3 regions of the Bradyrhizobium sp. C-145 genome follow, and region 2 is predicted to be linked to each of the others. Evidence: predicted binding sites of a transcription regulator. Region 2 holds the regulator's gene; each other region holds the start of a gene.
The links. The regulator LexA, encoded in region 2, represses DNA repair genes until DNA is damaged. The targets are predictions, from matches to a motif close to TGTTCNNNNTGTGTTCNG.

Region 1 (9,755 bases), 520 kb from region 2:
CGCTGAAGTGAAGAGCTTTGACGACATCAAGCTGCTCACCGTCGCGATCAACCGCCTGACGCGCTGGACATTGCCAGGCCTGCTTCTCATCGGCGATGCCGCGCACGCGATGTCGCCAGTCGGCGGCGTCGGCGTCAATCTCGCCGTGCAGGACGCGGTCGCGACCGCAAACCTGCTGGCTGACAAGATGCAGCACGGTTGTCCATTGGAGAACGAGCTCGATGCGGTGCGACGCCGGCGCGAGTTCCCGGTGAAGATGACGCAGCGAATGCAGGTCATCATGCAGAACAACATCATCAGCGGCGCCTTGCAGCCGGGCGATCGGCCGCTGAAGGTGCCCTTGATCTTGCGCCTCATCACCGCGCTGCCCTGGCTCCAGGGCATTCCGGCGCGTCTGCTTGCGCTCGGCGTTCGGCCCGAGCACGTGCAGTCGAAGGCCGCGCCGACAGCTTAGCGCAAGACATCGCTAGGGATAACGCTGCGTTAAAGCGCGCGCGGCGCGTTGCGCACGTGCAACAGCACAAACGGATTCTCGGGCCACCGCGTGTCGATCTTGTCACGTTAACCGTGTTGATTTCAATTTTAGTAAGAGCCGTCTGTGACCGTGCGGCCATCAAAGGACACGGGGTGTACCATGCGTAATAAATTGATTGCCGCCTTCGCCTGCACGACGGCTCTGGTTTCGACCGGCGCGGCTTCCGCCGCCGATCTCGCTGCGCGCTACACGAAGGCGCCCGCCTATGTCGAGCCGCTGTTCAACTGGACCGGCTTCTATGTCGGCGGCCACATCGGTGGCGCATGGACCAACGAGCAGTTCATCAACAACGGGACCGGCGCGGCGTTCGGCGATTTGCTACCGGGAGAAGGCTATCGTCAACGCAACTCGGGCGTCATGGGGGGCGCGCAGATCGGCTACAACTGGCAGGCCAACAACTTTGTGTTCGGCATGGAAGGCACGATCTCCGGCCTCGACAACAAGGGTACGGTCGTGAACACCGCGTTCCCCCCGGCGAACGACGTGTTCTCCTGGCGGGCCAATGTGCTGGCGACGGTCGTCGGTCGTGCCGGCTTTGCCGTGCAGAACAACCTCTTCTACATCAAGGGCGGCTATGCGGGGGTCAACAACCGGCTCTCGGTCACCGACCCGGTCGTAGCGGGTACGGGCGGACAGACTCACTGGGCCAATGGCTGGACCGTCGGCGCCGGCTGGGAATACGGCATCACCCGCAACTGGATCGTCGGCCTCGAATACAACTACGCGGCCTTCGGCAGCCAGACCTATCAGCTCGGCGGCACGGCAGGCAATTACACCTTCGATGCCAAGCCGCGTGACATCCAGTGGGCCGTCGTGCGCGCGAGCTACAAGTTCGACGCGCCGGTCATCGGTCGCTACTGAGCAACGAACGACCAAGGACATACAAAAAAATCACTGCCAAACTCAAGAGCCCCGGGTACCGAGCCCGGGGCTTCTCTTATTTACGATTCACGCGAACGACACGGCGTGAAGCGAGCCGCTCAAAGCTATTCCGACATCAGAATTATGATGCGTATCCCACTACATTAGGGAAGCACATCTTACATATTGGTGTGGCCCACGTGCAACTTGCGCGTGAAAAGTGAATGCGTGTCCATATCCGACGGCTTTTCCATCTGGCCGCGCCCCGCTTTTTCGCTACGTTCATGACCAATTGTTTCTATGCATTGGGGATTGGGTCATGAGACGATTTTTCGGGTGGGCATTTACCACCGCTTCGCTCCTGTCACTTGCCAGCGTGGGCGCTGCCTCTGCGGCTGATATGGCTGTGAAGGCAAGGCCGGCTTTGCCGGCTCCAGCACCGGTCTACAACTGGACCGGCTGGTATGCTGGCGTGAATGGCGGCTGGGCATTTGACGCTTCGTCTACCGGAAGCCTGGTGGCGTCTACTCCGGGCTTCGCAGGCGCGATTGCCGCCGGAGGCACGCCGACCTTCTTCGGTGCCAAGCATGAAGGCGGATTTGGCGGTGGCCAGGTTGGTTACAATTGGCAGATGGCCAACTGGCTGGTTGGTGTGGAAGCCGACATTCAGGGAGCGGATATCGGTCGCACCTCAACCATCATCTTCCCGGGCGGGGCGGTATTTCCGAGCGTTTCGACCGGTCGGGATCACATCGACTGGTTCGGGACTCTCCGCGGCCGTGTCGGCGTTACGGCCGGTCCGGCGTTGTTCTACGCGACAGGCGGTCTTGCCTATGGTGGCGTCAGGACAAACATCAGCAATGTCTTTACGCCCGCCGCTGCGGGTAGCTTTTTCGGCAGCGACAGCAGCACGCGGATCGGATGGGCTGCCGGCGCCGGCGTCGAATGGGGCTTCGCGCCCAACTGGACGGTGCGGGGCGAATATCTGCATGTCGATCTTGGCCGTTCGAATGTGACCATGTTCGACCCTGTGAATTTCCCGGCCGAGTCCGCGACGTACCGCTTCAATCATGTCGTTGATGCCGTTCGCGTGGGCGTGAATTACCGCTTCGGCGGACCGGTGGTCGCGAGATACTGATCTCTTCGCGTGGACTGCATCAAAAGCCCCAGCTCTCACGCTGGGGCTTTTTCGATGAGCTCCAGCGTATCAGGCCATCACCGAGAAGCCGCCGTCGACGGGAATCGCGGTGCCCGTGACGAAGTTCGAGGCGGGCGAGGCAAGGAATACGGCGATGCCGGCGAAGTCGTCGATGTCGCCCCAACGTCCCGCAGGCGTGCGCGCCAGCACGCGCTCGTGCAGCCCCGAGACTTGCTGCCGCGCGCCGCGGGTGAGGTCGGTGTCGATCCAGCCAGGCAAGATGGCGTTGACCTGGATGTTGTCGGGCGCCCAGGCGTTGGCGCAGGCGCGGGTGTACTGCACGATGCCGCCCTTGCTCGCCGCATAGGCGGTGGCGAAGCTCGCGCCGAAGATCGACATCATCGAACCGATATTGATCACCTTGCCGTTGCCGGATGCCTTCAGCGCCGGATAGGCCAGCTTCGAGCTCACGAAGGCGCTGGTGAGGTTGGTGTCGATCACCTTATTCCACTCGTCGAGCTCGAGCTCGTGCGGCGGCTTGCGGATGCTCATCCCGGCATTGTTGATGAGGACGTCGATGCGGCCGAGCTCCCTGACGACGCGGTCGACCATGGCCGCGACGGCGGCCTTGTCAGTCACGTCGGTGGTGATGGCGATTGCCTTCACGCCACGCTGGCTGAGATCGGCCACGGCGGCGGCGGACTTGGCTTCGTTGCGTCCGACCACGGCGATGTCGGCGCCGGCGTCGGCAAGGCCGCGGGCCATGCCGAGCCCGATGCCGCCATTGCCTCCTGTTACGACAGCGACCTTGCCGCGAAGATCGAACCGGCTGGATGTCATGCTTTTTTCCTTGGTTTCTTCTATTGGTTGCTTTGCCAGATCAGCACCAGCCCGAAGCCGGCCATGGCTGCGCCATAGCCGGCCCATTGCAGCTGGTTGACCATGAAGCTCGATCGCGGCCAGGCAAGCGTGCCCGTGCCCTGTCCGATCCAGAGCAGCCCGACGGCAGTCGCAAACAGGCCTGCGATCAGCAGAAATCTGCGCATGCATTCCTCCCATCGGTCCGCTTCTGTCGCGACACGGCGACGAAGGATCGCCGCCGCCGCGAAGGCTTGAGCGCACACTAACCGTAGCTTCGGTTCGGATACAATGGCAGCGCCGGGACAAGCCGGCGTGCGAGGGGGAGGCTATGCTTCTGGACAAGCACTCGAGCCGAAGGCGATCAGGGATGCCGATCGGCGGTGGTGGAAGCGCGGCCTCGTCGATGCATACACCTCACTGAGGCGTGCGTCGGCCGTTGACAGGCCCACAACGAAAAAGCCCCGGACGATGCCGGGGCTTTGACGTCTGAACGGGAGGTCAGATCAGTACTTCGCGACGACCGGACCGGTCCAGTTGAAGCGGTAGACCAGCGAGGTGCTGATGGTCTGCACCAAGGGCTTGAAGCTGATGGAGTCGGTGGTCACGACGTTGCCGACGTCGGTGCGGACGGCAATGTCCTTACGATCGTAGTAGGCAGCACGATATTCGGTCTTCATGAACCAGCCCGGCGCCGTGATGCCAAAAATGTTCAGATTGTTTTCGACGCCACCGCCGACGAACCAGCCATTGCGGTTGAACGAGTCGGTGTGGAAGCCCGAAGCCGTCCCGGCGAGATTCGTCAAGCCAGCGCCCGACCAGTGCGATCCAGTGTAACCGCCATTGACGTAGGAGAGAACGTTCGGAGCAACCAGATAGCCGAGGCGAACACCCGCGGCCCAAGCGTCCTGCATCTTGATGCGGCCGGTCAGCGCAGCAAACTCATCGTTGATGCTGCCGCGCAGGCTGCCGAACTGACCATCGGCGAACACGCCAGCCACCCAAGTGCCGGAGAACTGCCAGTCGTAGCCGGCACCGACCGTTCCAAACCAGCCATCGCCACCAACACGCTGATCGATCGTCACGGGAACGCCAACGAAGTTGGTGTGGGAGTCCGCATCCCAGACGCCGCCGCCGGCGCCACCGAAGATGTAGAAGCCGGTCCAGTTGGCGACCGGCGCGGGCACCGGAGCCTTCACGTAGGGACGGGCAGCAAGGTCAGCGGCCGAGGCCGAACCGGTCATTGCCGCAACCGCGGTCAGAGCGAGCAAAGTCTTCTTCATGTTAAAATCCCCAACCCTTGGTCTGTCGTAGCCGGCGCGAGCGCGCTGTAAGTTCGTGTGATCTGATACCCGGACTATAGACGTTTCCGGCCGAAATGCTGTTGCTGGGCAGGCACACTCGCCGGAAAACGCCGATCGGCAGAGATCTGATTTGTGAGGGCTATTTCATAAAATAACTACATTCTATCAAGGAGTTGGATGCTGGTGATGTAAACTTGGAGTCTGGCAACCTCTCGTTAACGAAATCGGCTTCGTGCGGAATGGAGGCAATCCTGCCTCAGCTTTGGTTCCCGTGAGTCGTTGGCCGAGTCGCAGTGCGAAGGGTGGGAATCAGCCGCGTCCTGGCGGACCACCGGTAAGGTTGTCGGGGAGGCAGTGTCGTCCTCACAAGCGAAAGGGCCCCGGCGGTCAAACCGGGGCTCTTGATGGGACGCGGCAGCGTGAGGCTGGCGGGTCAGACGTCCAGCAGTTCCTCGCTGGCAAACTCGGCCTTGTCCGAGATGAACGCGAAGCGCGCCTCGGCCTTGGTGCCCATCAAGCGTTCCACCGAATCCGCCGTGGTGTCGCGATCGTCGGCAAGCAGCACCACCTTGAGCAGCGTTCGCTTGCTCGGATCCATGGTGGTTTCCTTGAGCTGCGCCGGCATCATCTCGCCGAGGCCCTTGAAGCGGTTCACCTCGACCTTGGCGTTGGCGTTGAATGCGCTCTTGATCAGCTCTTCCTTGTGCTTGTCGTCGCGGGCATAAACCGATTTGGTGCCGTGGGTCAGCTTGTAGAGCGGCGGCACCGCGAGGAAGAGGTGCCCTTCGTCGATCAGCCGCGGCATCTGCCGGTAGAAGAAAGTGATCAGCAGCGAAGCGATATGCGCGCCGTCGACGTCGGCGTCGGTCATGATGATGATGCGCTGGTAGCGCAAATCCTCTTCGCGATAATGCAAGAGCTGGCCGCAGCCGATCGCCTGCACGAGATCGGAGAGCTGGGCGTTGGCCGTCAGCTTGTCCTTGCCGGCGGAGGCGACGTTGAGGATCTTGCCGCGCAACGGCAGCACGGCCTGGGTCTTGCGATCGCGCGCCTGCTTGGCGCTACCGCCGGCCGAGTCGCCCTCGACGATGAAGAGCTCGGAGCCTTCGGTGCCGGCATCGGTGCAGTCGGCGAGCTTGCCAGGCAGACGCAGCTTCTTGCCCGCACTCTTGCGCGCAGTCTCCTTTTCCTGGCGCCGGCGCAACCGCTCCTCGGCGCGATCGATCACGAAGTCGAGCAGCCTGTTGGCCATGTTCGGATTGCCGGACAGCCAATGGTCGAACGGATCCTTCATCGCCTGTTCGACGATGCGCTGCGCTTCTGCCGTGGCGAGGCGGTCCTTGGTCTGGCCCTGGAATTCAGGCTCGCGCACGAACACCGAGAGCATCACGGCGGCGCCGACCATCACGTCTTCGGAGGTGACGGACGCGGCGCGCTTGCCCTGACCGACGCGCTCGGCGTGATCCTTCAGGCCGCGCAGCAGCGCGCTGCGCAAACCCGATTCATGTGTGCCTCCATCGGGCGTCGGCACGGTGTTGGTGTAGGAGGAGAGAAAACCGTCGGCATCGGCGGTCCATGCCACCGCCCATTCGCAGGCGCCATGGGCACCGTTACGGCCGGACTTGCCGGAGAAGATGTCGGGATGCACCAGCGTGTCGGCGTGGATCGCCGCAGCGAGATAGTCCTTGAGACCGCCGGGGAAGTGGAACGTCGCCTCCGCCGGCACGTCCTCGACGCCCTTGAGCAACTCGGGCGCGCAGTTCCAGCGGATTTCGACGCCGCCGAACAGATACGCCTTCGAGCGCGTCATCTTGAACAGGCGCTGCGGCTTGAACGAGGCCTTGGCGCCGAAAATGTCGGTATCGGGCTTGAAGCGCACGCGCGTGCCGCGGCGGTTGTTGACCTTGCCGAGATCCTCGAGCCTGCCCTTGGGGTGCCCGCGCTCGAACGTCATGCGGTAGAGCTTTTGGCTGCGCGCGACCTCGACCTCGAGGCGCGAGGAGAGGGCGTTCACCACGGAGATGCCGACGCCGTGCAGACCGCCCGAGGTCTCGTAGACCTTGGAGTCGAATTTGCCACCCGAATGCAGCGTGCACATGATGACTTCGAGCGCCGACTTCTTCGGGAATTTCGGATGCGGATCGATCGGGATGCCGCGTCCGTTGTCGGTCACGGTCAGGAACCCGTCCGCGCTCAGATCGACCTCGATGAAGGTCGCGTGCCCGGCCAGCGCCTCGTCCATGGAGTTGTCGATGACTTCGGCGAAGAGGTGATGCAGCGCTTTCTCATCGGTGCCGCCGATATACATGCCGGGTCGGCGCCGCACCGGTTCCAGGCCTTCAAGCACCTCGATGTCGGCCGCCGTATAATCGGCTTCCCCGCTGCCCCGCGAGGCCGTCTTGGCGGCGGACGCACGGGACTTTGGCTCGTTGGCGCCGAACAGATCGTCTTTCGCTTTGGTTTTCAACTGCTTGGACATATTTCTTGATACGTTTTGAGGGCCGCAGGAGCGGCGAATCGATTAGGCCGACTATGCCACTTCTGACTCGGAAAGGTTACAGCTCGGCCTGTCGGGCCGTGTGGTTGGGAGCCAATCCCGGCGATTTTACGCCGCAGACCCGCCTGTTCCCGGCAATTTGACGTCCCGGCCGACCTTGGGGCGGGTTTTGTGACTTGATGTCACACAAGCCCTTGGCTTACCAGTCCTTTTCATCGAGCAGCACCTTGAGACAGGGCGGAAGGCTAATCTGGAATGGAGCAGTTTGCGCACGCCCTGGCCGACTTCGTGCGCGCTCACCAGGCTTGGGCGGCGCCGATCGTGTTCCTGCTCGCCTTCGGGGAGTCGCTTGCCTTCATCTCGCTGCTGGTTCCGGCCTGGGGCGCGCTGGTGGGGATTGGTGCGCTGATCGGGGTGAGCGGCATCAGCTTCTTTCCGGTCTGGATCGCTGGCGGCCTTGGCGCGGCGCTGGGTGACTGGGTCTCCTACTGGTTCGGCTACCGCTACAAGGAGAGCGTCGCCCAGATGTGGCCACTCTCGCGCTATCCGGAGCTCCTGCCCAAGGGCGAGGTCTTCGTGCGGAGCTGGGGCGTGCCCAGCATCTTCATCGGCCGCTTTTTCGGCCCCTTGCGCGCCTCGGTGCCGCTCGCAGCCGGCATCTTCGAGATGCCTTATTGGAGCTTCCAGATCGCCAATTTCGTCTCGGCACTGGTCTGGTCCGCGGCGCTGCTGCTGTTCGGCGACGTGATCGCGAAGCTGATGGAATGGATCTGGCGTCTCCTCTGAGACCGTGAACCTTGACGGGAACCGGATCTGGCCTTATAGCCGCGCGCCATGATCAACGCTGCGACCATTCGGTTCGCCCGTCGCCGCCGCCGCTCTTTAGCGGTTTGGGCGGTCGATCGCGTTTGAGATCATCGTCTTTGCCGCTGGATCCGGTCCGCGGCATTTTCTCTCCTGTCAGCGCGATCTGATCCGGCGGCTTCCCAAGGAGGCCCAGCAGGAGACCACGATGTACACGCCACCCTTTTTCAAGCAGGACCGCGCCGCGAGCCTGAAATTCGCCGAGGAGCGCGGCTTCGGCACCGTGTGCGCCTTCGATGGTCACAAGCCGGTCGCGTCCCCGCTGCCGTTCTATCTGACCTACGCCGCTGACGGCACGCCGCAGGCCGCCTTTCATGTCGCCCGTCACAATCCGCTGCTAAAGCTTGCGGGCGGTGATGCGTCCTGGCTGCTCGTGGTCAATGGTCCCGATGCCTATGTATCGCCGGACTGGTACGTCTCGCCCGATCAGGTGCCGACCTGGCTCTACCAGTCGGTGCATCTGAGCGGGCCGGTGCGGCTGCTATCGGACGACGAACTGGTGCTGCAGATCGACACGCTCAGCGACAAGTTCGAGACCCGGCTGCTGCCGAAAAAGCCGTGGACATCAGGCAAGATGACGGCGGGCCGGCTCGAGACAATGAAGAAGGCGATCGTAGGTCTGGTGATGACGGTTGAGGAGGTCGAAGGCAGCTTCAAGCTGAACCAGCACAAATCGGACGCCGACTATACGGCGATCGCCAATGCGCTTGGCGCCGGCGATGCCGATGCGAAGCAGATCGCACATTTGATGCGGCAGGCCCGGCCGCAAGCTTTTGCAAACGATACGAACATGCTCGAAGGGAGCGCGCCATGAGCCTCGCTGACACCACCAAAGCCCCGACCACCAGCGCGGCGAAGAAGCCCGCAACCGTCTTCGTCGACGGCGGCTCCGGCACCACCGGGCTCGGCATCAACGAGCGGCTGAAGCTCCAGGGCGACGTCGCGGTGAAGACCATCGCCGACGACAAGCGCAAGGACCCTGCGGCCAAGAAGGCGCTGATGGAGGAGGTGGATCTCGTCATCCTCTGCCTGCCCGACGATGCCGCCAGGGACACGGTCGCTCTCGTCGACAGCATGGGCGCCTCCGCACCGAAGGTGCTGGACGCCTCCACCGCCTATCGGGTCGCGCCCGACTGGGCCTATGGCTTCCCCGAGCTGACGCCGGATCAGGCCGGCAAGATCAAGGCCGCGAAAAAGGTCTCCAATCCCGGCTGCTATCCGACCGGCGCGATCGCGCTATTGCGGCCGATCGTCGATGCCGGCCTGCTGCCGCAGGATTATCCCGTCACTGTCAATGCGGTGAGCGGCTATTCCGGCGGCGGCAAATCGATGATCGCGAGCTTCGAAGACGGCAGCGCGCCGTCCTTCGAGCTCTACGGCCTCGGCTTCGAGCACAAGCACCTGCCGGAGATGCAACTCTATTCGAACCTGACGCGGCGGCCGATCTTCATTCCCTCGGTCGGCAACTACCGGCAGGGCATGCTGGTCTCGGTGCCGCTCCAGCTCGACACGCTGCCGAGCAAGCCCAGCGGATCCGATCTCCAGGCCGCGCTCGCCAAGCGCTACACCGGCTCGAAATACGTCAAGGTGATGCCGCTCCAGAACGAGGCGACCAAGGGCGGCCGGCTCGAGCCGGAGGCGCTCAACGAAACCAACATGCTCGAGCTCTACGTCTTCGCCAGCGACAAATATCACCAG
Region 2 (9,755 bases):
TGCTCGGCCATTTCCGCGAGCTCTATTTGTCGTCCAGCATCGGCCTGCGCAAACCGGATGCAGAGGCGTTCGACCATGTCGTGACGTCGATCGGCGTGCCGGCCAGCCGAATCGTGTTCTTCGACGACCTTGCCGAGAACGTCGAAGGGGCGCGGGCGCGCGGATTGACGGCGGTGCATGTCACCTCGCCCGGTGATGTCGGCAACGCCTTGCGAGCGTTGGGAATTTGACTGCCGACGCCCCGGCCGGATCTGGTTGGGTTCCGAGGACCAAATCTGCTTGGGATGCGGAACCAAATCACCTTGCGCATTTTTGTACAAAGTTCCGGGAACGGAAATACTTCCTCCGGACTCTATGAGTCCGTTGGGACTTCTACATCGGACTTATTCTCGTGCTGGGCAAAGCCTACCTCACAAAGCAAGCTTCTCTGCTGCTCGAATTCGCCAGAACCACCTCGGATTCGCGCCTCTCCGCCAAGCTCATCAGCAAGGCCGCCGACCTGAAATCTCAGGCCGATCCGCTGCCGGATAAGGATCAGGGCCCCAAAGCTCCGGACGTGACACCTAGCGTCAGTTCGGGCGAACAGACGCAGAGTTGATCGATGCTGGCCGTGGCTCTGGTCATTCTCGTCCTAGCCATGGCCACTCTGGTACCAATCTGCCTCGTCCTGGAGATCATGTCCCGCCGGGCCTGACGTCGCCCTCGTTGCCTGCGAATGCGTCGTCGGGATGATCATCCCGCTCGGCTGCTCTTTTGCCTCTGCGCTCGCGCTCGGCTAGAAGGCTTCCTGCCAATTCGTCCGCGAGCAGGAGTTTTCGCCGTGGCTCTCATGCCGGTTTCCGATGCGCTTGCCGCCGTGCTTGCCGGCGCGGAGCCTCTGACCGAGGAAATGGTTGCTCTCGACGTAGCCTTCCACCGTGTGCTCGCCCGCGACGTGGCGGCGCTGCGCACGCAGCCGCCGGAAGCAATGTCCGCGATGGATGGTTATGCCGTGCGCGCGGCCGACGCGGGGGCGATCGATTCCCGACTGACGGTGATTGGCGAGGTGGCGGCGGGTCGTCCGTTCGCGGGAACGGTCGGCGCCGGCGAAGCCGTGCGGATCTTCACCGGCGGCGTCGTTCCCAACGGAGCCGACGCGGTCGTGATCCAGGAGGATACGGTCGCGGACGGCAAGCGCATCACGATCAAGGAAGCCGCGATTCCCGGTCGGCACATCCGCCCCGCAGGCGTCGACTTCGCCGAAGGCGACGCGCTCCTGCGCAAGGGAACCCGTCTCACCGAGCGCGACCTCGCGCTCGCCGCCGCCATGAATCACCCGCAGCTTGCCGTCTGCCGCCGCCCGAAGGTCGCGATCCTCGCCACCGGCGACGAACTGGTGATGCCAGGCGCCTCGCCCGGCCGCGGCCAGATCGTCTATTCCAACGGCTATGCCCTGCACGCGCTCGCCCGCAGCGAGGGGGCCGACACCATCGACCTTGGCATTGCCGCCGACACGCTGGAGGCCACCACCGCCGGCATCCGCCGCGCCCGCGAGAGCGGCGCCGACATCCTGGTCACGACCGGCGGCGCATCGGTCGGCGACCACGATCTGGTCCAGCAGGCGCTGAGGGACGAAGGTATCTCGATGGCGTTCTGGAAGATTGCGATGCGCCCGGGCAAGCCGATGATGCATGGGCGGCTCGGCGCGATGCGCGTGATCGGCCTGCCGGGTAATCCCGTCTCCTCCTATGTGTGCGCCTTCCTGTTCATGGTCCCGCTGATTCGTGCGGTGTCGGGTCGATCCGTGATTCATCACCGCCATGAGCGCGCCGTGCTCGGCCGCGATGTGGGCGCAAACGATATGCGCGCGGATTATCTTCGCGCACGTCTGGAACAGCGCGACGACGGCACGCTGGTGGCCGTTCCCGTCCATCACCAGGATTCCTCGCTGCTTGCGAATCTCGCTGCGGCACAGGCACTTCTCGTGCGCGCGCCGTTCGCGCCGAAGGCCGGAGCCGGCTCGCCTTGCGAGGTGCTGCGCCTGCCCGTCTGAGCGCATCCACCACACGCGTTCCGCGAACTTTGTCGCGTTCACGCAAAATTAAGCAGTTGCGGAACACATATCGAACATATAGTGTCCGTTCATGATTTGTTTCGAGGAGGTAGCGGTTCGCCGCTCCAATTCAGCGTCTCGGAATCGAACGACATCAACCGGGGGACTTTGGTCGAGATGTTAACGCGCAAACAATACGAGCTTCTGCGGTTCATCAGCGAACGTCTGAAGGAAAGCGGCGTGCCGCCCTCCTTCGACGAGATGAAGGATGCGCTCGACCTGCGCTCGAAATCGGGCATCCATCGCCTGATCACCGCGCTGGAGGAGCGCGGCTTCATCCGCCGCCTGCCCAACCGCGCTCGCGCCATCGAGGTGATCAAGCTGCCTGAGCTCCAGGCCGCCGCCGGCAACCGCCGCGGCTTCACGCCAAGCGTCATCGAGGGCAATCTCGGCAAGGTGCGCGCGAGCTCCAGCCCACCCGCCGACGAGGGCGAGCGTCCCGTTGCGGTGCCGGTGATGGGTCGCATCGCAGCCGGTACGCCGATCGAAGCGTTGCAGACCCGCAGTCACACCATCAGCGTGCCGCCCGACATGCTGGGCTCGGGCGAACACTATGCGCTCGAAGTGCGCGGCGATTCGATGGTCGAGGCCGGCATCCTCGACGGCGACATGGCGCTGATCCAGCGCAACGAGAGCGCCGATACCGGCGACATCGTGGTGGCGCTGATCGACGACGAGGAAGCGACGCTCAAGCGCTTCCGCCGCCGCGGCGCCTCGATCGCGCTCGAGCCCGCCAACGCCGCCTACGAGGTGCGCATCCTGCCGCCGAACCGGGTGAAGATTCAGGGCAAGCTGATCGGACTGTACCGCAAGTACTGAGAAGACTCAGTGGTCATTCGATACCGATGATTCCGATTGGAGCGGACGGATTGTCCGCTTCAGCTGGATAGTCTTTCTGGTCTCGGGCAGATTATCTGGCCCCTTTCCAAGCGCTAGGTCCTCGGCATGCCGCCCGAAGCACTCATCGCCTTGCGGCTCAAGAGATCGAGGAGACAACGATGCGTAGGATCGTTTTGAGCGCCTTCGCAACTGTGCTGATCGCTGCATCGGCAGCGCAAGCATTCGCAGCACAATCGCAGCACCATCCCCGCAAGTCGGCGTATGCGACAACGAGTGAGCAATTCCGCAGCGCCCGAAGTGCCGTCGCGCGACAGCCACAGCCGAGTTGGCCATATTCCGGATGGTCGGCGCCCGCAGGCCGCTGACGCTCGCATCCGCCAAATGCACTGAAGCGAGCTTTGTTCCTATTGGATTCGGGAAAGATAATGTGATCGCATCCGACTGACGCCAGCCGCAGATTCGCCCACAACCAAGCAGAATGTTACGTGCTTCCACTCTGATAGAGGCTTGCGCCTCCGAAAGAGGCGCGGGTTGCTATCTTCGAATAGGAGCACCCGATGTGTGACTACAGTCTGCATGCCGTTGCATCGCGCCCCGCCGAAGTCGGCGAGACGATCGTGTCGACAACGTTCCGCGGCACCTCGACGCGCGGCTTCGCTTCCGCGGCCGACCCGACCGTGGCCGTCTGCCTGCTGCCGGGAACGGAGCTCGCCTTCGCCGACAACGTCCGTTACGACAATCGTTGGATCTGGACGCGCACGATCAACTCCCGCGTCGGCAAGTTCGGCAAGATCGATCCGCACATTCCCGATCGCCATCATGACGCGATCGAATTCCCCGACGGCAAATACGTGCTGGTGACGCAGCTCGTCGAAGGCCAGCACGCAACCGTGCTGCAACTGCCGGTGACGCAGCCGGTCAGCGAGCGCGAGCACAAGCCGCAGATCGATACCGACAGCCGGCCGACGATCACGCGTCTGCCGATCGGCTGAGCCGTTCCTGGCCACCAGGTCGGGCCAGGATTGAAAATGCCATCGCCGGCCGAGGCCGGCGAGATGGTATGATTTATGTTCTGCGGAAGTCCGGTTGGACCCGGACCAACTCCTCGCATTTGTTCTTAATCGTCTGGCCTTAATCGTCGACCTGCAAGTCGGTCTCCGCCGGAGTCGCGTCCCGATTGCGGACCGTAGCCGCCTTCGGCGCGAGGCTTCCGTCGAAATCACCCTCGCCGGCGCCGGCCGGGAGCCAAGGGCGGCTTGTGCCTCTTGCTCTCACAGCCTGAACCGCAAAACCGTCACCACGCTGCGTCAACGCCAGCGCGCCTTGGCTGGTGAGACGCTGCCGATCGACCACCATCGCCGCGCAATCGGGCGGTGCGGGCCGCCGCGTCACTACCAGCGCGGCGCGGCTGCAATCATCAGCCAGCGCGTCGATCCGCAAGGAAAGCGCAACCAGCCTCCCGTCGGCGAGCGGCGTCACGCAGCCGGCCTCGTCGCACGACACGCCGTCGGCCAGCGAGCTACTCCCGGCGTCGCGCGGATCAGCGTCGGCAGCTAACCACTCCCTAAGCAGAAAGCCGTCCTTGCTCGTCCGGATCACATGCAGGTGTCCGTCGCGGCCGCGCACCGCGACGCTCGCGTCGTCTCCGGCAATCAGGATATCGGGCTGCCGCACCGACAGCCCCCAGGCAATGGAAGCCAGTAGCAGCAGGGCACCAGACCAGCGCAAGGGGGTGCGCAACAGGCCCATCACGATGATCCCGAGGCTTGCCGCGACCAGCGGCGCGATGCCGAAGGCGGGGATGCGGCCGACTGCGCCCGGCAGTGCCGCCACCCAGCGCGATACCGCGACCATCCAGTCGATCCCGATCCCCATTAGCCACCAGAACACGCCGTCGAGCCCGAAGGGAGCCGCGAGCAATCCCAGCAGCCCCGCCGGCATCACCAGCGCCGAAACCACCGGCATCGCGCCAAGATTGGCGAGTACGCCAAACGGCGTGACACGGTGAAAATGGAAGGCGGCATAGGGCGTGGTCGCAAGCCCCGCGATCAGCGAGGCCAGGAACAGCATCGCGATCTCGCGGCCGCCCCATAGCGCGATGCGCGCTGTCGCCGAATGATCGGGCGAAGCAAACAGGTTCGGCATGCCGATCTGTACCAGCGCGACCAGCCCGAGCGTCGCGGCGAAGGACATTTGAAAACTCGGATGCACCAGCGCTTCGGGCGCGACCGCGAGCACGATCAGCGCGGCCACCGCCAGCGTGCGGAAGGTGATGGCGCGGCGATCGACCATGACCGCGATCAGCACCACCGCCGTCATGAAAAACGATCTTTGCGTCGCGACCTCCGCGCCTGACAGCAGCAGATAGAACGCGGCCGCCACCAGCGCTGCAGCTGCCGACCATTTCTTGATGGCAAAGCCCGCCGCCAGCCCCGGGATCAGTGCCAGTAGCGCACGCACCGCGAAGAACACGACACCGGCGACAACCGCCATGTGATAGCCGGAGATCGGTCAACTGAAAATTTTGAGCAGCTAATTCAATGTCTTAACGTGCCTTCGCTTCCCAAAATTGGGGCCCGGGAAGCACCAGGGACATACCCAAGGCGAGTCAATTTGACTCAGGGACATGAGCCGCCGGCAAACGCAGAGTGTGCGCTCGGGGACCGGGGGCGCTGCAATGGGCATCACAATAGTCGGCTGGATACTGTTGGCTGTGGTGTTCGTGGCGGTCGTCGCGGCCTCGAAATCCTAGCTCGCCGCCAAACTCAATGTTCCTCAGCGCGCACCCGCGCCAAGATCGCTTTCAGCCGTTCGCCAACATCCTGAATGTCGCCCCCGTACGGGCGATCGCCGCCCCTCGCTGGGGGAAGCTTTCCAGGCCCCTCGGGGAAGCCTGGCCACGGATGGCAGAGGTCTAAGCCGGCATCGCCGCACAGGTTGCGCCAGATATCTAGCGCAGACCGGCCCTCCTTCTTGAGCAGGTCGGGAAGCGTGTTGCACGAAGACTCCGCGAGCTTCTCAAGGACAACAAGCCCAAGCGCGATCTGCTCGTCGATGTGAAGCTCTTCGAATTTCTTCATGGACCTGCTCCTTGGCGTGATCATCAGAGCCGAAAAAACGGTGGCCCGCCAGCGTGAACCGGCGGGCCCGTCGTTCTTATCGCTTCAGCCGTCGGCGGTGCGCCATCAGCCGCTGCCGGTCGCGCTTCCTGTGCGATCGATGCCGGCGCTTCATTCCGGCCACTCCTGACCGCGATAGGCAGCCTCGTAGTTCTTGCGGAAGGCCTTCGCCATGATGGTCAGCTGAGCTACGGCGAAGACGGCGAGCTCGAGCTCGCGACACCCATGGTCGTCATCCGGCACAGAACAATCCTGGATCTGCGCAAGGGCTATGTGCGCCATGCGCTCTAGATCGCAGACGTCGCCCTCCATGTGAACGAAGGCCTTTGCATGAGCAGCGGCGCGATCGGCGGCGCTCTGGAAGTCGATGATACTGCTCATGCCATCACCCCGATGTTCTGCAGGGACTCGGCGAAGCTGACGATCAAGTGCAGGGCACTGCCCTCGCGCTCGTCCAGCATCCACGCTTCCTTGCCTTCCGCGATCGCGCGTAGGTAGGTCAGTTTGGCGAGAAGGCCGGGGACCGTGGTAGCTGTCGCGCGGAGCAGAACATCGAAGGCGTCGTTCTCGTCCTGGCAGGGCTGTTCTGTGATGTCCCCCCAATTCTCACCGGTTAGGTCTTCCAGGCGTGCCGCCTCGTCGATAGCGGCCAAGTGCACGGCATGGGCCTGCCGGTGCGCGTCGATCGCCGCGAAGATCGGGTCGACAGTCGCCGCCGCAGCCGCCGGCAGAGCGACCGGGAGCATAGCGAGGCTAGCGAGTGCCGTCCGGCGTGATAGGCCCGCAGCGGGCTTGGAAGAGTCACCGGCGCGGCTTCCCGTTCCGGGCTGTCCGATACTGGCTTGGGCGGGAAACGAATCTGTGGACTCCGCATGGGGCGGCAAATGGATGATGGTCATGGGTGGTCGTGCTCTCAAGGTTTGGCTTCTAAGGGCCGCTTGCCGTGACGGACGGCAAAGCCGGGGTCTTAGAACGAGCCTTGAGGACTCGCGGCGCAGCCTTTGGGGTTTCCCCTTGGACATCAGCCGTGGGCTTGGCGGCCCAAGGCATTGCTACGCCACCCCGGCCGTGATACGTCACAGCCAGGTCGGCGCACCCGCCAAGGTGCAGCCATCGCGCTCAAAGCCCGCCAAGGCTCGTCGCGCTCGACACTACCGCCGCCAAGCGGTCACTGTCGCTCTCAAGGTCCGGGTTCTAAGGCCCACTGACCAATCCATCACTGATTTGGTGATTTTTCAATTAACAATTCCCCTCAAATGGGGGAAACCGCTTGCGTGCGCCCTGTGGTTGCAGGGAAACTATATTCCTGCTGTGGGGCAAACGATGAAAAGAGAGCGGGGCTGGATGGCTCTAGTTGCCATCCCAGTTGCACTGGTGGGCATCGTTGGCTGGCTTGCCGGCCTCTATGCTGCCTCCAAGGCGCAGCATTGGCTGTTGTTCAGCATTGATTTCGCCGTGCCTCCGGTCGGGGTCATTCACGGCTGGGGCTTCCTTTTCGGGGTGTGGTGATCATGAACCGCATCGGCCGCCGCACCGCAATCTGCATGCTCATCCTGGTGGGCGTGGCTATCCTGTGGCGGCTATCGCGCTGAACGCCCTTCCGCTCGACCGCGCTGATTTGGGTCCTCTTCTGGGGGCGTTTAGCGCCCGGTGGATTGCGGGGTTTCTGGGCTGCTCGTTCGCGTACTGCGTGTCAAGCTCTCCTGGTTTCGAATCAGCCCCCTCAGTCCGTGCCATGGCTTTCAACATAAAAATTCGTCATACGCGAACCGAGCTAACGCTCGAGCAGAAGTGCCTGCGTTTTGCAGGGTACGCAGAAGAGTACGCCAACGCCGCAGTAGCGCTGGAAGAGTTCACGTTTTTCAGTGTGCGATACTATCTCTTCGGTCATGCCTTCGAACTAATCCTGAAGAGCTTCATTTTGAGCAAAGGCGAGGACGAAAAGAAAATCCGAAAGCTGAGTCACAGTTTGATGAGGATCTATGACGAAGCCATCCGCCTTGGCTACAAGCCAACCAGTCACGAACTGCGTACAGTCATCGAATGGCTGGATCCGTTTCACGAACAACAAGATTTTCGCTACGCGAGTCATGATGGCGTTGTCATCATGCCCAGAGCAGAGGACACGCTTCAGGTCTTCAAACGTACACACGCGGACATTCTGCCGCTCGCCAAGGCGTTTTACGCAACGCGATCTCCTGCCTGAAGCTACCGCTGCCTGGCGCGCTCGAACCGCTGTTTCTGCTCGTCGGTGGCGTGCAGGTAGAAGTCCCGCACGGCGCGCGGGCTCATCCGCAGCGCCGGGTTGAGCGTCGTCTTGATGTAGTAGCGCTGAAGCGGCTGCGGGATGTCGAGCTCAGTCATGCGGCCGATTGCGCCGTCGATGTCGCCACGCTTGATCTGCTTGCGAATGTCCGGTAGCGCCTGGTCGACAGCGAACTGATGCTGCGACTTGGCATAGTACATTTCGCCGACGGCCGGGCCGCCGGGCGCGCCCTTGGAGAACGTGACGCCGGCGAGCGGGCCGAATGCCTGAAAAGCGTTCACCTTGCTGTCGCCCTCACCCTTCACAAGATCGGAGAATGCTGTGATCTGGCCCTCGGGGAGCTGGGAGCCGACGAGATGCTTCACGATCGCCCAGACATTGCCGGCATACTTGGCTGGCGCGTCAGCGGTTGGGTCGTAAATCTTCCGGCCAAATCCGGCATCGTTGAAAATAAGCTGACCTATCGGCCGCGCGATGGTGCCCTGCTTCTTGCGCAGCATGTCGATCGGGCTGCCGAAGTAACCGGAGAACTCCTCGCCGATCTTGCCGACCGGGTTGCGGGCATAGATCGCGGTGCCATCCTTGGCGTAGCCGACCAGGATGCGATCCTTCCGGCCGGGCTCGTTGTCCTCGGTCGCGCTCAGCCGCTCGGCGACACCGAACGGGTTGAGCAGTCGCAAGGGGTGAACCTGGGCATCGTTGAGCACGTCGCGGAAGCGCCGAAGGTACTCATGCGCCTCCTGCCCGAGATCGTTCTGGCCCAGCATCACGTTGAACGCGCTCTGCAAAATCGAGTTGCCGACATACATCAGCGCGACGTCGAGACCGACCACCATCATGGCCTTGCGACGAGCGATGACCTTGGCCGATTGCGCTGCCTCCTGCGCTACAACATCGGCGCCCTCGATCGCACCAGCCCGGATCCCGGCGTCGCGCTCGATCTGCGCCAGCACGTCCTTCGGCAGGCCGGTGAGCATGTCCTTCATCACGCCGAGGTTGCCCAGCGTGAACGACCGCGAGAACAGCATGAAGTTCGCGACCTTGATGGCTGCCTCGCTCATGGCTTCCTTCGGCAGCGCGCCGGCGTAGCGGTTCGCGAAGTGCGCGGCGATGCGAGCGGCCGTCTGCTGGTCCATGCCCTTGGCCATCAGGTCAGACCGAAAATTGACATAGAGCCCGGCCTGAAGGTCGGCGATCCGGTCCCAGAGCAGCGTGTTGTGCCAGAAGTCACCGGCCTTATCGATCGCCCGCTTCACCGCGGTGCCGGCCGCCTCGTCGAACCAGCCGGGCACCATCGCCAGCGCCTTCGCCGTGAACGACCGGCCCGGCGTCAGGTCCGGCGTCTCCATGACTGAGGTGATGTCCTGATTGAAGAAGCGCTTGCCGATGGGCACGAGGCCGGCGTCGATCGCCTCGTGCATCACAGCCGGGTTCTGCT
Region 3 (9,755 bases), 2.4 Mb from region 2:
ATTGTCCGGCAACGCCGCGTCGGCAGCGAGTTGATCCCAGGGATACAAGGCGAGCACCGGACCACCGGTATCATAGAAGGCGACCGCCTCACCGGTCGCCTTCAGCCGGCGCGAGAAACCGAGCGAGTCGTAGAAAGCGATGCTGGCGCGGATGTCGCTGACACCGAGCGTGATGACGGTCAGCCGCGGCACCGGCACGGTGAGTTCCTTGGCCATGCTACGCCTCGTCCACTTCCCGATCAGAACAGGCTGAGCTGATCGCCGTTCCGCTTCGGCCGCGCGAAGTGATCCGTGGTCAGCTTGGAGCGCCGTTTGTTGAGGCCTAGCCTGTCACAGGCGATCTCGAAGCGGCGGCCGATGGTCCAGGCCATCGGGCCGGTTCCTTTCATCCGCTCGCCCCATTTTGCATCGTAGTCACGGCCACCGCGCATGTCGCGGATCAGCGTGAAGACGTGGCGATAACGGTCCGGATAGTTCGCCATCAGCCATTCGCGGAACAGATCGCGCACCTCGAGCGGCAGCCGCAGCAGCACGTAGGAGGCTTCCTTGACGCCGGCATGGGCTGCGGCGTCGAGGATGCGCTCGATCTCGGAATCGTTTAGCGCGGGGATCACAGGTGCGACCATCACCGTGGTCGGAATACCGGCGTCGGAGAGCTGCTTGAGCGCCTCCAGCCGCTTCGGCGGCGTGGAGGCCCGCGGCTCCATGGTGCGCGCAAGTTTTGGGTCGAGTGACGTCACCGAGATCGCGACCTTGGCGAGGTTGCGCTTCGCCATGCGCGCGAGAATGTCGATGTCGCGCACCACCACCGCCGACTTGGTGACGATGCCGACGGGATGGCCGGTGCGCTCCAGCACCTCGAGGATGCCGCGCATGATTTTGCGCTCACGCTCGATCGGCTGATAGGGATCGGTATTGGTGCCGATCGCGATCATCCGCGGCTCGTAGCCTGAGGCTGCGAGCTCCTTCTCGAGCAGCGCCGGCGCCTCGGGCTTCACGAACAGCTTCGACTCGAAGTCGAGCCCGGGCGACAGGCCGAGATACGCATGGGTCGGCCGCGCGAAGCAATAGACGCAGCCGTGCTCGCAGCCGCGATAGGGATTGATCGAGCGGTCGAAGCCGATGTCGGGAGAATCGTTGCGAGTGATCACCTTGCGTGAGGTGTCGACGGCGACCGTGGTCTTGAACGGCGGCAGTTCCTCCAGGCTCTGCCAGCCATCGTCGAAGGCGACGCGCGCCTCGGCCTCATAGCGGCCGCTGGCATTGGACTGGGCACCCCGCCCTCGCCGGCGCGCACGGTCGATGGCGACGCCAAGCTCGGGAAAATCGGCAGGAAAATCAGAAGGCGCACCCGCCGGCTCGGAGGGCGCCGTGACCGGCGGGTGCTTGAGGGCACGAGAAGATGCTCGACTCATGAAGCCAACATAGCACCCAAACGGAACAAATCAAGAACAAAAACAAAAAACGCGAAAACAACCCCATGCACAGTAGCGCTGCCCAAACTTTCGGCGCGCACCCTTGACCTCACGCAACACGGGCGGCGCGGCGATCCCGTTTCATGGCGAAGGGATCAATCGCGCCGGAACAATGTTGGTGACGATCGCTGGGTGAAGGTCGGCAAGAACATGACAAGTCAACGACAATTGCGCGCCGCAAGCAGCGAACTCGATCTCCTCGATCGCTACTGGCGTGCCGCCAACTATCTCTCCGTCGGGCAAATCTATCTCCTCGACAATCCGCTGCTGCGCGAGCCGCTGCGGCCCGAGCACATCAAGCCGCGCCTGCTCGGCCATTGGGGCACGACGCCCGGTTTGAACTTCATCTATGCCCATCTCAATCGCGTCATCCGGGCGCTTGACCTCAACGTGATCTACGTCTGCGGCCCCGGCCATGGCGGCCCGGGCATGGTCGCCAACACCTACCTGGAAGGCAGCTACAGCGAGATCTATCCCGACATCGCCCGGGATGCGGACGGATTGCGCAAGCTGTTCAGGCAGTTCTCTTTCCCCGGCGGCATTCCGAGCCATGCGGCGCCGGAAACGCCGGGCTCGATCCACGAGGGCGGCGAGCTCGGCTATGCCCTGGTGCACGCCTATGGCGCAGCATTCGACAATCCCGACCTCATCGTCGCCTGCGTCGTCGGCGACGGCGAGGCCGAAACCGGCCCGCTCGCGGCGTCCTGGCACTCCAACAAGTTCCTCAACCCTGCCCATGACGGCGCGGTGCTGCCGATCCTGCATCTCAACGGCTACAAGATCGCCAATCCAACCGTGCTCGGGCGGATGCGGGACGACGAGATCCGCGCTCTCTTCCGCGGGCTCGGCCACGAGCCGCTGTTCGTCGCGGGCGACGATCCCAAATTGATGCACCAGGCCATGGCGGATGCGCTCGACGTCGCGCTCGCCAGCATCCGCTCGATCCAGCAGCACGCCCGCGACGGGCGCAGAAACGTCGAGCGACCGCGCTGGCCGATGATCGTGCTGCGCAGCCCCAAGGGCTGGACCGGCCCGAAGGAGGTCGACGGCAAGAAGGTCGAAGGTTTTTGGCGCGCGCATCAGGTGCCCGTTGCGAGCTGCCGCGAGAACCCGGCGCATCTGAAGCTGCTCGAAGACTGGATGCGCAGCTATGAGCCGGACAAGTTGTTCGACGCCGGCGGCGCGTTCATTCCCGAGCTTCAGGCGCTGGCGCCCGAAGGCCAGCGGCGGATGGGCGCCAATCCGCATGCCAATGGCGGGCTGTTGAAAAAAGAGCTGAAGCTGCCGGACTTCCGCAGCTTCGCAATCGAGGTGCCGCAGCCTGGCGGCATGGTGGCGGAAGCCACCCGCGAGCTCGGCAAATTCCTGCGCGATGTCGTCCGCCTCAATGCCGAGGCGCGCAACTTCCGCATCATGGGCCCGGACGAGACGGCATCAAACCGGCTCGATGCGGTGTTCGAGACGACCGAACGGGTCTGGATGGAGCCGATCGAATCTTACGACGTGCATCTCGCGCAGGACGGCCGCGTGATGGAGGTCCTCAGCGAACATCTCTGCCAGGGCTGGCTCGAAGGCTATCTGCTGACCGGCAGGCACGGCTTGTTCTCCTGCTATGAGGCCTTCATCCACATCGTGGATTCCATGTTCAACCAGCACGCCAAATGGCTGAAGGTGACGCGCGATCTGCCCTGGCGGCGCCCGATCGCCTCACTCAACTATCTCCTGACCTCGCATGTCTGGCGCCAGGACCATAACGGCTTCAGCCATCAGGACCCTGGTTTCGTCGATCTCGTCGCCAACAAAAAGGCCGATATCGTCCGGATCTATTTCCCGCCTGATACCAACACGCTGCTGTGGATCGCCGATCATTGCCTGCGCACCTACAACCGCATCAATGTGATCGTCGCCGGCAAGCAGCCGGCGCCGCAATGGCTGTCGATGCAGGAGGCGGCCACGCATTGCGATGCCGGCATCGGCATCTGGACCTGGGCGGGCACGGAGGACACAAACGCAGAGCCCGACGTGGTGATGGCCTGCGCCGGCGACGTGCCGACACTGGAGACGCTCGCCGCCGTCGACCTCTTGCACAAGGCGCTGCCTGACCTGAAGATCCGTGTCGTCAACGTCATCGACCTCATGACGCTGCAACCGAAGGAGCAGCATCCGCACGGCCTGTCCGACCGCGATTTCGACAGCCTGTTCACATCAGACAAGCCGGTGATCTTCGCCTACCACGGCTATCCTTACCTCATTCACCGGCTGACCTATAACCGCACCAACCATGCCGGCATGCATGTGCGCGGATTCGCCGAGGAAGGCACCACGACGACGCCGTTCGACATGGTCGTGCTCAACGAGCTCGACCGCTACCATCTCGCCATCGAGGCGATCGAGCGCGTGCCGGGGCTTGCGACCAGGGCTGCGCAGGTCAAGCAACAGTTCCGCGACAAGCTGATCGAACATTCCCGCTATGTCCGCGAGCATGGCGAGGACATGCCTGAGGTCCGCGATTGGGTCTGGCCAAACAGCGCCGGCGGCAACACGCCGGCCAAAGCCGGCGACTGAAGCCATGTCGGATACCGTCCTTGTGCTCAACTCGGGATCATCGAGCATCAAGTTCGGCCTGTTCGAGCTGCCGGCGTCCGGCCCCGACCTGCTCTGCAACGGCTTGCTCGACGAGCACGAGGCAGCGCCCCGGCTCGTGGTGAAGAGCCCAGCGGGCGAGACAATGTTCGAGGCGCGGAAGGACGCATCCGATACGAACAGTGATCATCTGTTCGCCGAGGTGCTGGCGTTCATCGACGAGCGTTTTGGCGAGCATCGTCTGCGCGCCATCGGTCACCGCATCGTCCACGGCGGTCCGGATTACTCCGGCCCGATCGAACTGACGGACGACGTCTACGCCAAGCTGGCGGCGCTGGCGCCGCTGGCTCCGCTGCATCAGCCGCGTTGCCTCGAGCCGGTTCGCACCATCCAGGCGATCCGCCCCGGTCTGACGCAGATCGCCTGCTTCGACACCGCCTTTCATCACAGCATGGCCCAGCCCGCGAGCCGTTTCGCCATTCCGAGGCGCTATGAGGAGCGCGGCGTCCGGCGCTACGGGTTTCACGGCCTCTCCTTCGAATATGTCGCGGGGCGCCTCGCGGCAATCGCGCCGCAGCTCGTCGCAAAGCGCACCGTCATCGCGCATCTCGGCAACGGGGCGAGCCTGTGCGCGCTGCGCGATGGCCGCAGCGTCGACACCACGATGGGACTGACACCGCTCGATGGCCTCGTGATGGGCACGCGCTGCGGCGCCATCGATCCCGGCGTGCTGCTCTATCTGCAACAGCACCAGAACATGTCCAGCGAGGATATACAGCATCTGCTCTACAACGAGTCCGGCCTGCGCGGCGTCTCCGGCATCTCCGCGGACATGCGCACGCTACTCGCAAGCAGCGAGGCTGCGGCACGCGAGGCGGTCGATCTGTTCGTTTTCCGAGCGGCGCAGCAGATCGCGATGATGGCGACCACGCTTGAAGGATTGGACTGCCTGGTCTTCACCGGCGGCATCGGCGAGCATGCGAAGGAGATCCGCAGCGCGATCGGCGAACGTCTTAGGTGGCTCGGTGTGAGCATCGATGCCGCGGCGAATGATGCCGCGCGCGAGCGCATCAGCGGGGGCGATAGCGCTGTTGAGGTGTTCGTCATTCCAACGAATGAGGAACTAACGATCGCGCGGCATTGTGCGGCGGTACTGCAGACAATAGAGTCTTATCCGATTAGCCCGTGATGGCCGCCAATCCGTCATTGCGAGCAATCCAGACTGGCTCTGCGGCGGGACTCTGGATTGCTTCGCTCCGCTCGCAATGACGACGAATGCGGCAAAGCAACGCATCACAACGCACCGGCGATTATGCGGCGACAACCCCTCACCGAAGTGAGCTTGTGTCGACCAGCGTCGCCGCCCTCTCCCACAAGGGGAGAGGGCACAGTAACGCGTCTCGCTCGCGAACAAAATTCAGCTTGGCTAATGCGTCCCCGACCATATCTGAAAGCACCCGATCGCGACCTCGATCACGATCAGCACCACGACCGCGATTTCGAGGCGGAGCGAGCGCTGGGTGTCGATGATGTCGGTCAATGCGTTGGCGGTCTCCGACACCGCTGTGAGCTTGCGCTCGAGCGTGTCGAGGCGCTCCTTCAGCTCATACTCGTCCTCGAGCCGGGCGTAGAGCCGATCGAGCTCGGGCTTCTCCCAGAGCACGTCGGGTTTCTCGGCGACGGCAACACGGCCCGCGACACGCTGCTGGACAAGAAGCGCATTGCCGATCAGCTGTAAAATGCCCTTGCGCCGCCGCGGCGTGCGGCCACGCTCGGCGAGCTCCCGCGCAAACGGCTCGATCACGTCGAAGACCGCCGCGACGCGCCGCTCGTCGCGCGCCAGCGACGTGCTCTTGGCGAGCGCATCCGCGATCAGAAGCAGCCGGTCGTCGGAGAATTTGGCGAGGCAGATCGGCCCGCCCGGCTGGATCGCCTCGACATTCTCGTCCTTGCAGAGCTGCGCCTGCGCGGTCTCTTCCTCATGAGGACTGAACTCGCCGATCACCCGCGGCTTCAGGCTGTCGATCAACACCTTCTCCTCCGAGGGCAGAAGACCGATCAGCACCACGACGCCGTAGCGGAAAATCACGACAAGGCCGGCGTGGACGCGGAAGGCAGCCGGCGTCGAGGAGACCAGCGTGCCGATCTCGAGGCCGGAGGCATTAATGCGGTCGCCCAACATCAGGGCGCGAACCCGCAGGGTCGGCGCGGCGTCCTGCTTCGGCGTTGCTGCCGTCGCGTTGACGGCGAGTTGATCGGCATTCATGCAAAGCCTCCGTCAGCACACCAATCGGCACCCAAGTCGCACATCGTTCCCGCTCGATGTTTGGTTGCAGTCCGTCCTCTCCTTGGACGGTTGCGAACTGCCCTGCACCGCGCAACATCGGGCTCCGGGTTAATACGGACCGGACGAGCTTGTGCCGAAACATTCGACCAAAATACCATCCCGCGCGCGACACATTTGGCTGCGAGTTTACCATTGCATGCCGAAGCCCCGCCGAAAAAGTTGCACTCGGCAACGCCACGTGTTTATGACAACATCATGAAAAGCTACGCTTCTTCCGAAGTGCAGATATTGAAGCTTCAATCATGCTGAGCGTCATCATTCCGACCGAAGGCGTCGAGCAGACGGCAGTCGCAACGCTGGCCGCGCTCGTCCCCGGCGCCGCGGCCGGCATCATCCGGGAAGTGATCCTGGTCGACGGCACCCGCAACGGCGTTATCGAGCGCGTCGCCGACGTCGCAGGTTGCCGCTTCATCGGCTTCGAGGGCTCTTCGCAAGGGGCCGCGCGCGCCGCCGGCGCCCTCCAGGCCCGTTCGCCGTGGCTGATGTTCCTCCCCGCTGGCGCGGTGCTGGAAACCGGCTGGATCGAGGAGACCACCCAGTTCATCCAGGCCGTGTCGAGCAGCGGCCGCGATCGAGCGGCGGTGTTTCGCTATGCGCGCTCGCCCTACGCCGACACCGGGCTCGGCGACATCCTCCGCGCCGTGGCGCGCAAGCTCGTCGGCCCGTTTGGCGATCAGGGGCTTTTGATCGCGCGCGATCATTATGACCGGATCGGCGGCTACCCGCCCCAGGCCCGCCGGTCCGAGGCACGGCTGCTCCGGCGGCTCGGCCGCTCGTCCCGGACCATGTTGCGCAGCCGGATCGTCATGGTCGGCTGAAGCCTCCAATACTTGCCAAAGTCAAATAATTGTTTGACAATGGCAAGTATCGAGGTGACCCATGTCCTTTGAAGCTACCGACGACCACATCGGAGCGGTCCGCGCCTTCAACCGCTTCTATACCCGCAAGCTTGGTGTGCTCGACCAGCACCTTGGAAAGAGCCCGTTTTCGCTCAGCGAGGCCCGGGTGCTCTATGAACTCGCGCATCGCGACGACCTGGCAGCCAAAGAGATCGGAAACGAGCTTGGTCTTGACCCCGGCTATCTCAGCCGCATCGTACAGAGCTTCGACGAAAAGGGGCTGATCACGCGAAGACCCCTGCCCGCAGATCGCAGGCAATACCAGCTCAGCCTCACCGCCAAGGGCCGCCAGGCCTTCGCCAAGCTGAACCTAGGCTCGCAAAACGATGTTGCCGCCATGCTGGCTCAGCTTTCGGCCAGCGATGCAACGCGGCTCACGCAGGCTATGGCGACCATCGAGGCTGTGCTGGAGCAACGTCGAAGCCAGCCCGCGGCTTTCATGCTGCGCAGCCATCGCGTCGGTGACATGGGCTGGGTCATCTCCCGACAGGCCGCCGCCTACGCCGCGGATTACAACTGGGATATCAGCTACGAGGCGCTGGTCGCCGAGATCTGTGCACAGTTCATCAGAAACTACGACGCCGCGCGCGAGCACTGCTGGATCGCGGAAGTAGGTGGCGAGCCGGTCGGCTCGATCTTTCTGGTCAAGGCCTCGGATGAGATCGCCAAGCTGCGCCTCTTGCAGGTGGAGAAGAAAGCACGAGGGCTCGGCGTCGGCCGCGCACTGGTCGAGCAATGCATCCAAGGCGCACGCGAGAGGGGCTACAGCAAGATGACGCTGTGGACGCAGAGCATCCTCGTCGCCGCGCGCAGCATCTATCAAAGTGCAGGCTTCAAGCTCGTGAAGGAAGAGAAGCACCACAGCTTCGGTGCCGATCTGGTCGGCGAGACCTGGGAGCTGGATCTCTGATCTCGCAGCGGGCGGCATGCGCATGATTGCGCCCTCGCCCCTTGCGGGAGAGGGCATCTCCGCTGGCGGCGGATACGAACTCGGTTGGGTGAGGGTCTCTCGCCGCGAGTCTGGAATCGTAGGGTGGGCAAAGGCGCATTAGCGCCGTGCCCACCGATCTAGCATTGCGACAGGAGTGGTGGGCACGCTTCGCTTTGCCCACCTACGATACTGATGGTGTGGAGAGACGCCGGAGAGCTATCCGTGCTTACACCGTCGCGCCCTGCGCCTTCGGTCTCCGCAGATGCTCATCTAACCGCGGCATGATCTCGACGAAATTGCAGGGCCGCGTGCGGTAGTCGAGCTGAGCGGCAAGGATGCCGTCCCAGCCGTCGCGGCAGGCGCCGGGCGAACCTGGCAGGCAGAAGATGTAGGTCGCGCCGGCGACGCCCGCAGTGGCGCGGCTCTGGATCGTCGACGCGCCGATCTTGGCGTGGCTCAGCATATGGAACGCGATCGAGAAACCATCCATGCGCTTCTCGAACAGCGGCTCGATCGCCTCCGGCGTGACGTCGCGCCCGGTGAAGCCGGTGCCGCCGGTGGTGATGACGACGTCGATGCCGGCATCCGCGATCCAGCGGCGGATCACGTTGCGGATCGCCTCGATGTCGTCGGTGACGATCTCGCGCGCGGCGAGCTTATGGCCGGCAGCTAGGAGACGGTCGGCCAGCGTCTGGCCCGACTTGTCGTCGGCGAGGGCGCGCGTGTCTGATACGGTGAGCACCGCGATGTTGAGCGGGATGAATTGCTTTGTCTCGTCGATGGAGGCCATTGTATCGCACCTTCTATCCCGCCCACCGCCGTCATCCTTCGAGGCTCGCCGAAGCGGCGAGCACCTCAGGATGACGCCACTACTTCTGAATCCTCAGAAGCGCAACCGCGCAACATAATTCGTGCCGCGCTGCGTCCGGGGCACGAAGCCTTCGTTACAGCGCCCCGGCACCGAACGTGTTGCAGGCCTGCACCGATCCCTGCTGGTAGCCGGTCATGAACCACTGCTTGCGTTGCGCCGCCGAACCGTGGGTGAAGGAATCGGGCACGACGCGACCCGTCGCCTGGCGCTGGAGCGTATCGTCGCCGATCGCGCTCGCCGTGGTCAGCGCGGCGTCGATGTCGCCGGGCTCCAGGAAGTTCGGACGCTTCTTGGCCTCGCGGTTGACCCAGACGCCGGACAGGCAGTCGGCCTGCAATTCCACCTTCACCTGAAGCGCATTCGCCTCGGCCTTGCTGCCGGCCTGCTGCTGCAGCCGCGTCACGCGCGGAATGATGCCGAGCAGGTTCTGGATGTGATGGCCGGCCTCATGCGCAATGATGTAGGCGGTGGTGAAGTTACAGGCGGACTTGCCGGAGCAGCCACGGAAGCGCGTCTCGACCTCTCGGAAGAAGCCGGTGTCGAGGAAGATGGTGCGATCCGGCGGACAATAGAATGGCCCCATCGCCGATTGCGCCATGCCGCAGCGGCCGCCATTGGTGGCGTTGCGGAACAGTACGATCTTCGGACC

Region 1: the regulator LexA is predicted to act here: its motif matches at 7,176-7,193, upstream of parE (DNA topoisomerase IV subunit B).
Region 3: the regulator LexA is predicted to act here: its motif matches at 1,437-1,454, upstream of LRP30_RS10520 (PA0069 family radical SAM protein).

Annotation. Positions count from the first base shown of each region.
Region 1 covers NZ_CP088150.1:4,121,809-4,131,563, forward strand. The annotation lists gene LRP30_RS19130 (FAD-dependent oxidoreductase) at 1-454, shown strand, start outside; gene LRP30_RS19135 (outer membrane beta-barrel protein) at 635-1,396, shown strand; gene LRP30_RS19140 (outer membrane beta-barrel protein) at 1,716-2,534, shown strand; gene LRP30_RS19145 (glucose 1-dehydrogenase) at 2,604-3,374, opposite strand; gene LRP30_RS19150 (hypothetical protein) at 3,395-3,580, opposite strand; gene LRP30_RS19155 (porin family protein) at 3,899-4,675, opposite strand; gene parE (DNA topoisomerase IV subunit B) at 5,130-7,175, opposite strand; gene LRP30_RS19165 (DedA family protein) at 7,449-7,979, shown strand; gene LRP30_RS19170 (FMN-binding negative transcriptional regulator) at 8,206-8,871, shown strand; gene argC (N-acetyl-gamma-glutamyl-phosphate reductase) at 8,868-9,755, shown strand, end outside.
Region 2 covers NZ_CP088150.1:4,645,587-4,655,341, forward strand. The annotation lists gene LRP30_RS21650 (HAD family phosphatase) at 1-230, shown strand, start outside; gene LRP30_RS21655 (hypothetical protein) at 392-598, shown strand; gene glp (gephyrin-like molybdotransferase Glp) at 821-2,032, shown strand; gene lexA (transcriptional repressor LexA) at 2,210-2,911, shown strand; gene LRP30_RS21670 (hypothetical protein) at 3,490-3,924, shown strand; partial or broken gene LRP30_RS21675 (ComEC/Rec2 family competence protein) at 4,064-5,440, opposite strand; gene LRP30_RS21680 (hypothetical protein) at 5,698-6,012, opposite strand; gene LRP30_RS21685 (hypothetical protein) at 6,011-6,181, shown strand; gene LRP30_RS21690 (hypothetical protein) at 6,163-6,432, opposite strand; gene LRP30_RS21695 (hypothetical protein) at 6,429-6,950, opposite strand; gene LRP30_RS21700 (hypothetical protein) at 7,066-7,560, shown strand; gene LRP30_RS21705 (hypothetical protein) at 7,625-8,257, shown strand; gene LRP30_RS21710 (hypothetical protein) at 8,260-9,755, opposite strand, start outside.
Region 3 covers NZ_CP088150.1:2,286,946-2,296,700, reverse strand. The annotation lists gene LRP30_RS10525 (VOC family protein) at 1-216, opposite strand, end outside; gene LRP30_RS10520 (PA0069 family radical SAM protein) at 240-1,415, opposite strand; gene LRP30_RS10515 (phosphoketolase family protein) at 1,626-4,040, shown strand; gene LRP30_RS10510 (acetate/propionate family kinase) at 4,045-5,247, shown strand; gene LRP30_RS10505 (RMD1 family protein) at 5,485-6,324, opposite strand; gene LRP30_RS10500 (glycosyl transferase) at 6,648-7,223, shown strand; gene LRP30_RS10495 (helix-turn-helix domain-containing GNAT family N-acetyltransferase) at 7,285-8,214, shown strand; gene moaB (molybdenum cofactor biosynthesis protein B) at 8,462-9,025, opposite strand; gene LRP30_RS10485 (neutral zinc metallopeptidase) at 9,180-9,755, opposite strand, start outside.